One region of the Salinivibrio sp. SS2 genome, then DNA from elsewhere that is predicted to be linked to it. Evidence: predicted binding sites of a transcription regulator. Region 1 holds the regulator's gene; the other holds the start of a gene.

Region 1 (5,509 bases):
GTAATTAGGTTTGTAACTCATAATTACATTTACGTTCACTAACAGTGTGTAATGGACTGACGTCGAGCATTGCACTCACATTGACTGGTTTAATAAATAAAGGAATTCATCATGGCAACTGCCGCGGTTAGACTGCTTGCCCTCGCCTCAGCACTACTCTCACTCTCTGTCACAGCATCACCACGCATTGTCAGCGCGGGGGCCGGTGTAACAGACTTACTGGTTGAATTAGGTGCAACAGAACAGATAGTTGGCATTGATGTCACCAGCCATCTACCGAATAAAGACGTGCCGAATGTCGGCTATCATCGCCAGCTCGCCGTCGAAGGTGTGCTGTCTTTATCACCGACTCTAGTCGTAGGCTCAGATGAAATGGGCCCTACCCCGGTTTTGGAGAAAATCGAAGCGTCAGGGGTAACCGTGGCTCGACTGTCTAGTGAACCCAGCGTCGAGACACTCAAAACACGGATTGAAAAAGTCGCGAGTCTCACCCACACAGAGTCCAAAGCCGCAGAGTTACTGACCGACATAGACACCAAGATTGCGACATTAAAAGCGCATGCCCCCAAAACCGCGCTCAAAGGCGTGTTTCTTCTGGTTCACCAAGGACGTCCTGCCAGTGTCGCGGGTGCCAATACCTCACCGGATACCTTGTTGTCGCTGATGGGTGCGACTAACCCTGCCGCCACGGCGCTCAGTAGCTATAAACCACTGTCGCCAGAAGCGTTACTGGGCTTTGATCCGGACTTTATCTTGGTCATGCAACGTTCTCTCGACCAGCTAGGTGGTATTGAAGGACTCGCTGATGCCGTGCCTTTACTCAATGCCACGCGCGCATTCCAACAGCAGCGTATTATTCCAATTGACGGCAGTGTGTTAGTGGGAGGTCTTAGCCTGAAATCACTGGATGAAGCCATTCGTATTCAGCGCACCGTCGTTGGAGAGAACGACTAATGCAAGCGTCTTTTCGATCCTCACAGTCGCATGTTTTTCCAGCGCTCATCGTTGCACTTGTCGTCGTAGGGATAACGTCTATCGCGGTGGGACAATGGCAACTTGGCTGGCTGACCAGTTTACAGAGCTTAACCCCTTGGCATGACAATGTTGAGCCGCATGTACTCGCCATCGTTCAACAAGTTCGATTACCTCGAACCTTGCTGTGTATTTTTATCGGTGCATTGCTCGCCGTTTGCGGCACTTTGATGCAGGGGCTTTTCCGCAACCCTCTCGCTGACCCGGGTATTATCGGTGTCTCTGGCGGCGCATCATTAGGAGGCGCACTGGGCTTGCTATTGCTCTCTTGGGGCAGTATCGAGGCCAGCTTTGTGTTTTCGGTGCCTGCCTTTGCGTTTATCGGTGCACTACTGGCAACCCTATTTGTATACAGAATTGGCACAACGGCCATGGGCAGTTCGGTGACCATCATGTTGCTAGCGGGCATTGCGATCAGTGCATTGTCCGGCGCTGCATTAGGTTTGATTAACTATGTGGCGGATAACCAAACGTTACGAGACATCGCCCTTTGGTCGATGGGGTCACTGACCGGTGCGACTTGGGGACAAATTGTTCTCACTGGCATCGCTGCATGCTTACTCACGGTGTTTGCCTACCAGCGCGCACGCCACTTAAATGCCCTTTTGCTCGGTGAAAACGAAGCGGCGTATTTGGGCATTGATGTACACCATTTAAAACGCCTACTCATTGTTGTGACCGCGGCGGGAATGGGCATTGCGGTAAGTGCTGCCGGTCTTATCGGCTTTGTGGGTCTAGTGATCCCACACATTGGACGTTTAATTGCCGGTCCGGATCATCGCACACTGGTGCCCTTATCAGCCATTCTTGGTGCCCTGTTACTGACCTTGGCCGATATTGTTGCCCGTGTCATTGTCGCCCCCGCCGAATTGCCTGTTGGCATTATTACCGCCTTAATGGGTGCTCCTTTCTTTTTATGGCTTCTTATTCAACAACGAAAAGCAGTGGTTCACGAATGACAGATTCTGCCCTTCAAATCTCCAAGCTCAGCTATGCGCTTAACGGCCGTCAACTGCTAAGCGAGATTGATCTCGCCTTTACTGCCGGCCAGTTACACGTTTTACTCGGGCCGAATGGTGCGGGGAAAAGTACACTGTTAAAGCAATTGATTAGCGACAAACATCAGCATGGCAGTGTGCAGTTTTGGCAACAGCCAAAAAGCCAGTGGCAAGGCGAAGAATTTGCCCGACGAGTTGCCTTCCTTCCCCAACATAGCGGGCTCACGTTTGCATTCTCCGCGCAAGAAGTAGTCGAGATGGGGGCGACACCACTAAAGGCAAACCGAGAACAGATCGCGGCCCTTGCTAACGAGCAACTAACGGCATGGGATATTAGCCATCTTGCTCATCGACCGTATCCGATTTTATCTGGCGGTGAAAAACAACGCGTACACATGGCACGCGTGTCATTACAGCTAGCACAAACCGCACCAGATCAAGCGATACTGATGCTGGATGAACCCACTTCGGCCTTAGATATTACCCATCAACATTACACCCTAAAGCGCTGTCGAGCACTCGCTGACCAAGGAATGACAGTGCTATTGGTGTTGCACGACCTGAATTTGGCGGCGCAATACGCCGATCAACTGCATTTTCTGAAAGCAGGTCGAATCGTCCTATCCGGCGACCCGTGGCAGTGTTTTAGTAGTGATAGAGTGGCAGACATCTACCAATACCCGCTGACCGTTCTGACTCATCCGGAGCATGACTGCCCACTGATCGTGTCTTAATTGATAAATACATCATAGCTGGCTCACAAAACCGTCTGTTGGTCCATTTTCGCTGATCAGACCAATTGCGAGTGTGCGCCAACCTAAGTAAACTGAGAGCGCAACCGATTAGCTATGAGAATGGATGAAATCGGATTCGTTACCTTCGCAACCGTCTGATGTGCCGGGATTGTGAAAGACATCGCCGCTGACGAACAGCGGCGTTTTTCTGTAAGGTCGCGAGTAACGATCCCTACGCATTACTACAAAGAAGAATCAAGATGGCAACGATTAAAGATGTCGCGCGTCTCGCCGGTGTATCGACCACGACGGTGTCACACGTGATAAACAAAACCCGCTTTGTCGCAGAGAAGACGACTGAGAAAGTATGGCAAGCGGTTGAAGAGTTAAACTACGCCCCAAGTGCTGTGGCGCGAAGCTTGAAATGCAACACAACACGTACACTGGGTATGCTGGTGACCAAATCCACCAACCCCTTTTTCGCCGAGCTTGTTCACGGTGTGGAAGACTATTGCTACAAGCAAGGCTACACACTGATTCTCTGCAATACCGAGGGAAACCTTGAAAAGCAACGCGACTACCTGCGTATGTTGTCAGAAAAGCGCGTCGACGGACTCATTGTGGTGTGCTCTGATCTCAACGAAGATTTGATGCTGTTATTAGAAAAAAAACGCGATCTGCCTATGGTCGTGATGGATTGGGGCAGTCACCATATCGATACAGACCGCATAGAAGATAACGCTGAATTAGGCGGTTACCTTGCCACCAAACACTTTATTGATAATGGACATACTAAAATTGGCTGTATTTCCGGCCAAATGGATAAAAATACCTGTAAGCATCGCTTAAACGGTTATTTCCGTGCGTTAAAAGAAGCCAACATTACAGTGAATGAAAACTGGCTGATTGAGGCGGATTTCGAAGCCGATCAAGCGCAAATTGCCGCGAAGCAATTAGCGACAATGTCAGACCGCCCGACCGCTGTCTTTTGTTTTAATGACATTATGGCATTAGCGGCGATTAGTACGTTTAACGAGCACGGCTTGAAAGTGCCAGATGATATATCGGTGATTGGTTACGATAATATTGATCTCACCGAGTATTTCTCGCCACCATTGACAACTATTCACCAGCCCAAACGCCGTCTAGGCAAAACGGCCGTCAAGCTCTTGCTCGCGCGAATTGCCAACAACGAGACTCAGCAGCAAGTGTTCGAAATGCAACCTGCACTAGTGAGTCGACAATCAGTTAAAACCATAGATTAGTGTTTTTATTACACTTTTATGACACACCGTCTCCTTTGTGAGACGGTGTGTCTAATGAGAGACAACTCGATGAACCCTTCACTTAGCCATTAATCATTTACAGCCCTCTTGAACTAAGATCACATTTTTAAATGCTGCTTGGGACGACATCACTGTCTAATTATTATATGCTTAATAGCGTTTGAACAAGGCAAACCATGGCGAAAGCATGGGACGCAAAGCCACCGGCCTAATAACTTCCACTAGTGTTTGGGAGTTGATGGCAGCGGGGTTGCCAACAATTAATGATCGAAGCTGACAACTATTTGATAGATCGTTGACAACTCTGTGGTTTTGCCTTGTTACATTTTGACGTCTTTTTTGGGCATTAGTAATTCATCGAGATATTAATCAAATGGATAAACCAGCTTTAAAGAATGCAATGAAGTTATTTGCCAAATTTGGCAGCATTAAGTCCCGTTCAATGTTTGGCGGATTCGGTATTTTCTGTGACGATACCATGTTCGTTTTAGTCGTAGAAAACCAGCTCCACTTACGAGCCGGAAAAGAAAATGAAACACTATTAAAACAACAAGGCCTCGAGCCCTACGTGTATAAGAAAAGAGGATTTCCAGTTGTAACTAAGTATTTTGCAATACCAGAAGAATGGTGGGACGATGAAGAAAAGTTATTGTCAGAAGCAAAATACGCCCTAGAAGTAGCGAAGCGAGATCGAGCTGAGAAAAACAGGACTTCGCCAACAAGATTAAAAGATCTACCTAATTTACGGCTGGCAACCGAACGTATGCTGAAAAAAGCAGGTATTACATCTCCAGCAGATTTGCAGCAACAAGGTGCCGTTAATGCCTATAAAGCTCTTCTCTCGGCGCATGAAAAAGAGCTAAGCTTGGAATTACTGTGGTCACTAGAAGGTGCGATTACTGGCAAGCATTGGTCTGTGGTTCCACCCCAACGTCGCCAAGAATTATTACAACATTTAGAAAATTAATTCCTCACACCCCCCATACCTCTCTACCTTTTTTGTGAGCAATGTTCGCGTCCAACACCGCCTTTAAGGCGGTGTCGCTTTTTCTGAACGCGCTAAATGCTCAATAAATCATCATTCAAACTAATTTCAGACATAAAACGAAAGTTTCTTGCGATCGGTCGGGTCTGGTTAAAGGTACGATTAAGGACACAGTTCCTCAATGTAACCGACAAATCAGCCAGTTAATTCAGCTACAGTACCTAAAGTAATAACTGGGACCCATTTACTATCGGACGAGACACAGTATGCCAGTAAAAAAGATATTGCTTGGTTTAGTGGTGGTGGCGCTTGTAACACTTTGGTTCAGTTTAGATCTCAGCCAGTGGCTCACGCTTGAAAACGCCAAAGCACAACAAGTGGCATTGAATGATTACATTATCGAAAACGCGACCACCGCAAGCCTGGTGTTTTTTGTCGGCTATGTAGTGATGACCGCCCTGTCCTTACCGGGTG
Region 2 (5,509 bases), on a different contig from region 1:
GCTGAAGACGCTCCTGATCTTGGTTCATTCACGGCGATTGAAGGCAAAGCCTTTAATCGCGCAGGCTTGGCCATGTTGGTGGGAATTGCTGCGCTTGTTGCTGCTGCTTGGCCGGATACATCGCCGCTTCGCTCTCCGTCAGGGGAATTGACCGCATTTGATGCGCCGATTATGCAATCAATCGTACCGCTGATTTTCGTGCTCTTTATTATTCCGGGCATTGTCTACGGCAAAACCGCAGGTACCTTTAAAACCAGCCAAGACGTAATCAAATCCATGTCGGATACCATGGCGACTATGGGTGCGTACATGGTGATGGCGTTCTTCTGTGCGCAATTTTTGGCTGCATTTACCCAATCCAACATTGGTACTTTGTTAGCACTCAACGGCGCTGAGTTGCTGCAATCGATGAAATTGCCGGGTGAAATGACGATTGTGGGTATGATCCTGCTCACCGCCATGGTCAACTTACTGATCGGGTCGGCATCGGCAAAATGGGGACTGATTGGTCCGATTCTCGTACCAATGCTGATGGTTGTCGGTATTTCGCCTGAGCTATCACAAGCGGCGTATCGTGTGGGTGACTCTGTCTCTAACATTATTTCGCCATTGATGGTGTTCTTCCCGCTAGTGGTGGTGTATTGCCAGCGCTATGTGAAATCGACCGGGATTGGCACTGTGGCTTCGTTAATGATCCCATACTCCATCACTATGCTGGTGGGCTGGACGCTTTTCCTTCTGGCTTATTGGGCGGTTGGGTTGCCGTTGGGCATTCAAGCAAGCTATCAATACTTGGTTCAATAACGCGTTCCTACGTGACGACAGACAAGCCGGCCTTCGAGCCGGCTTATTTGTGTCGTATACTTGGCGCCATCTCAATGGGTGAAGTTACAGGGTTTTGAATGAGCGAGTTGCAAACGCCATCAAACGAGCACGAAAAATACATGCGCCACGCCATGACGCTGGCGGAAAAAGCCGAGCAAGAGGGTGAAGTGCCGGTCGGGGCTGTGGTGGTGTACCAAGGGGAGATTATCGGGACCGGATGGAACCGTTCAATTACCCAACATGATGCCTCTGCGCATGCGGAAATCATGGCACTGCGCCAAGCAGGTCAAGTGCTGGGGAACTATCGCCTGATTGATGCTGACTTGTATGTCACTTTAGAGCCTTGTCCGATGTGTGCGGCGGCTATGGTACATAGCCGTATTCGCAACGTTTATTTTGGTGCCTCCGACCCTAAAACCGGTGCGGCAGGATCGGTGATGAACTTGCTCAGTTACGAGGGCGTGAATCATCACGTGGCATCGCAAGGGGGGGTACTTGAGGATGCTTGCCGTGAGCAGCTTCAAGCGTTTTTTCGTCGTCGCCGAGCCGAAAAAAAAAGCCGCTAAAAAAGCGGCTCGAGAGCAGGGCGAGGGTTAAAACGCATCGTCAAAGGCGGCGAACTCGCGGATGGCAAACGTACGTTGTCGCCAAAGCACTTTCTTGTGCATATTTTGACGCATGCGCTTACGCCGGTTAGCGGCGGAAATCGTGTTTTTACGGAAGTTACTTCTCACGAGCCGTTTTCTCGGAACCATACTGCCCTCATTGCTGTTGCTGGTTAGCGTCGCTTTGTGGTGACGTTTCGTCAGTGTCTGTGACGGTTTCAGACTCTTGCTCAGGCGCTGGCGCGACAATGGTTTGTAGGCCGCCTAAATCTTCAACCTGCTCATTGTCGAGCGCTTCAATATGCGCTTTTTCATAGCCTAGAATACTTTGATAATAACGGCGGATATTTTCGACGTAGCTTAACGCCTCGTATCCACGCGCATAGCCGTAGCGTGTTTGGGTATAGTATTGGCGCTTGGCAAGCATGGGCAGACGCTTTTTCACATCACTCCACGAGTTAGGATTGGCCCCTTGTGCCTCCGTGAGGCGGCGTGCATCCATCATGTGGCCAAAGCCGATATTGTACGAGGCAAGCGCGAACCAAATACGTTCGTGCGGGTTCACGCTATCCGGTACGCGTTCCAAGACCCGTTGCAGATAAAGGGCGCCGCCTTTAATGCTTTGCTCGGGATCAAGCCGGTTGCGTACGCCGACAGATTTTGCGGTCGGTAAGGTCAGCATCATCATGCCGCGTACACCAGTCGGTGAAATAGCGCGCGGGTTCCAATGTGATTCCTGATAAGACAGAGCGGCGAGCAAACGCCAGTCAAATTCATTGGCGTATTTTTTAAATAGCGGCTCCCACTTGGGCAGTTTGCTCTCAATCGCGCGCAAAAAGGCGCGGGTATCGACGTAATCAAACTGATCCACGTGACCAAAGTATTTCTCTTCCAAAATCGCCAGTTCGCCGCTTTGAGCGAGATCACCAAAAAATTCCACCATCAGGGCGTAAACGCTGCTATCGCCTTGCTTTTTCATAAACCAAGCGACGGGCTCGTCTTCGCTCAGTTCCATCGCGACGGTGATATCAGGGTGGGTGCGTTGGATCAGTGCAATGTCGACGGAGTCGGCAATGGTAAAGTCGATGTCACCATTCGCGACTTGTTTGAGGAGTTCGTCGTCATCGGCATCTTGGACGACTTGCCAAGACAGTGCAGGATGGGCTTGTTTCAGTGATTGCAATGTTAAGTCATGACTGGAGCCTTCAACCACTGCCATTACAGCATCATCTCGGTTGAAGTCATCGACATCACGCGGTCGCCAGTGGCCGTTTTTATACACGACTTGTTGGCTAACAAAATAGTACGCAGGACCGGGGCGAAAGGCGTCAAGGCGTTGCGGTGTGATGGTCAGGCCCGCGGCAATAATGTCAACATCGCCGCGCTCAAGGGCGGGAAAGAGGCCGGAGAGCGTGTAGGTAGGCGTCATTTCCAATTTTACGCCCAGCTTATCGGCAAAGCGCTTGGCTAAATCATAATCTAGGCCGGTTGGGCCATTAGGACCGATGTAATAAGAAAGCTGATTATTGAGTGTGCCCACTCTTAGCACGCCGCGATCGCGGATTTTTTCGAGAGTCGTACGGTCATCAAAATGCCAATCACAGCCCGCCAAAGGCAGGGTTAGCAGCAAAAGGGCCACGCAGGCAATCCAAGATGGCAGAGTAAATCGACGCTGTCTCAAAGGCTGTTGCTCTTGTTGCGGGCCGGCGTGAAGACACAGGCCGTGATCAATGGACCCTCCATTCTACGTGAATAGGCGTCCGACCGATAGAGGGGAAATTTTTTGCGCAAACGGTTGCGCCAGGTGTGTTGCCCGCGAGGATTTTCCCCTATAATGGCCGCCGCTTGCTTAAAAGGCCAGCAAAAAATGGGCGTAAACCTGCAGACAGCAAAGGCTGCTGCTAGTGTGAGTTGTGATACCCAAGTTTACATGCCAACGCGTGTTAATTTGGGTATACCCCTTTCACTAACTGCTAACGAGAGACGTACGCACATGGATATTTTGCGTGGTTCCCCCGCACTGTCTGAGTTTCGTGTCAATAAACTGCTGGCTAGCTGTCAAGCGCATCAGTTGCCAGTCACGGCACTGTATGCTGAGTTTATTCACTTCGCTGATTTGCATCACCCCTTGGATAGCGCGAGTCGCGAAAAGCTCGAAAAGTTGCTGACTTACGGGCCCACTTTACCGCCGCATGCGCCTGAAGGGACGCTGTTTCTCGTTACGCCTCGTCCTGGCACCTTGTCGCCGTGGTCATCCAAAGCAACCGATATTGCCCATAACTGTGGCTTGGACGCGGTGAAACGCTTGGAGCGCGGTACGGCGTACTATATTCAGTTATCTGCTCCTTTGACCAGTGAGCAACACGCAACCTTAACCGGATTGTTGCACGATCGGATGATGGAAGCTGTGTTCAGTGAGCTTGAAGCGGCCGCGGTGCTATTCGAGCAAGCGGAACCTGCGCCGATGCATAGCGTAGACATTCTCTCAGGTGGCCGCGCCGCCTTAGTCGAGGCCAACCAAGCCTTAGGGTTGGCACTGGCAGAAGATGAAATTGACTATCTGGTCGAGAACTTCACCCAGCTGGAGCGTAATCCTAACGACATCGAACTGATGATGTTTGCGCAAGCCAACTCAGAGCATTGCCGACACAAAATTTTCAACGCCGACTGGACCATTGATGGTGAAAAACAGCCTAAATCGCTGTTTAAAATGATTAAAAACACCTATGAGCAAACCCCAGATAACGTGCTGTCGGCGTATAAAGACAACGCAGCCGTGATGACGGGCTCAAGCGTTGGGCGCTTTTTCCCCAGCCCTGACAGCCACACTTATCAATATCACCATGAGCCGGCTCACATTTTGATGAAGGTGGAAACCCACAACCATCCTACCGCGATTTCACCGTGGCCAGGCGCGGCAACAGGCTCTGGCGGTGAGATTCGTGATGAGGGGGCAACCGGTGTCGGGGGCAAACCCAAAGCAGGATTGGTCGGTTTTTCCGTCTCTAACCTCAAGATTCCCGGCTTTATTCAGCCGTGGGAGCGCGATTATGGCAAGCCTGAGCGCATTGCCACTGCGCTCGATATTATGCTGGAAGGCCCGTTAGGCGGCGCGGCGTTTAACAACGAATTTGGCCGACCTAACTTGCTGGGTTATTTCCGCACCTATGAGCAATTGGTGACCTCGCATGCCGGTGAGGAAGTGCGTGGCTATCACAAACCCATCATGATCGCCGGTGGTATGGGTAACATCCGTGACGGCCATGTGCAAAAAGGCGAGATTGATGTGGGCGCCAAACTGATTGTGTTAGGTGGTCCGGCGATGAACATCGGCCTTGGCGGCGGTGCAGCATCGTCGATGGCATCAGGCCAGTCGGCGGAAGACTTAGACTTTGCCTCGGTACAGCGTGAGAATCCAGAAATGGAGCGTCGCTGCCAAGAGGTGATCGATCGTTGCTGGCAGCTTGGCGACGATAATCCGATTGCCTTTATCCACGATGTGGGCGCAGGTGGCCTGTCCAATGCGATGCCAGAGCTGGTCGATGATGGCGGCCGCGGTGGACGCTTTAACTTGCGTGACATTCCTAATGATGAGCCGGGAATGAGTCCGCTTGCCATTTGGTGTAACGAGTCACAAGAGCGTTATGTCTTGGCGGTTAAACCGGAAAATATGGCGCTTTTCGAAGCCTTATGCGAGCGTGAACGGGCGCCGTACGCGGTGATTGGTGAGGCCACCGATGCGCGTCATCTGTCGCTTGAAGACAGCCACTTCGACAATACCCCTATCGACATGCCGATGGATATCTTGCTGGGTAAAGCGCCCAAAATGCACCGGGATGTGATGCGTCAGCAAGTGACAGGTACCGCGCTTAACACCCAAGGCATTGAGCTAGCGGAAGCCTGTGAGCGTGTTTTACGCTTGCCGGCGGTGGCGGAGAAAACCTTCTTGATCACCATCGGTGACCGTTCGGTGACCGGACTGGTTGCGCGTGACCAAATGGTCGGCCCTTGGCAGGTACCGGTCGCTAACTGTGCGGTCACGGCGGCCAGCTATGACAGTTATCACGGCGAGGCGATGG

What was found. The regulator PurR, encoded in region 1, represses purine synthesis genes. The targets are predictions, from matches to a motif close to TNANGNAAACGTTTNCNTNA.
Region 2: a site for PurR is predicted at 3,214-3,233, ahead of purL (phosphoribosylformylglycinamidine synthase). Genes of this name have one in related genera too.

Annotation. Positions count from the first base shown of each region.
Region 1 covers NZ_MEBP01000064.1:45,849-51,357, reverse strand. Annotated here, with positions in the region: gene BGK46_RS05595 (heme/hemin ABC transporter substrate-binding protein) at 112-954, shown strand; gene BGK46_RS05590 (FecCD family ABC transporter permease) at 954-1,991, shown strand; gene BGK46_RS05585 (heme ABC transporter ATP-binding protein) at 1,988-2,764, shown strand; gene purR (HTH-type transcriptional repressor PurR) at 3,025-4,029, shown strand; cyclic di-GMP riboswitch class I at 4,209-4,308, shown strand; gene BGK46_RS05575 (TfoX/Sxy family DNA transformation protein) at 4,424-5,017, shown strand; gene lpdA (dihydrolipoyl dehydrogenase) at 5,302-5,509, shown strand, end outside.
Region 2 covers NZ_MEBP01000124.1:62,334-67,842, forward strand. Annotated here, with positions in the region: gene BGK46_RS15190 (AbgT family transporter) at 1-804, shown strand, start outside; gene tadA (tRNA adenosine(34) deaminase TadA) at 903-1,391, shown strand; gene BGK46_RS17655 (hypothetical protein) at 1,419-1,580, opposite strand; gene mltF (membrane-bound lytic murein transglycosylase MltF) at 1,588-3,057, opposite strand; gene purL (phosphoribosylformylglycinamidine synthase) at 3,424-5,509, shown strand, end outside.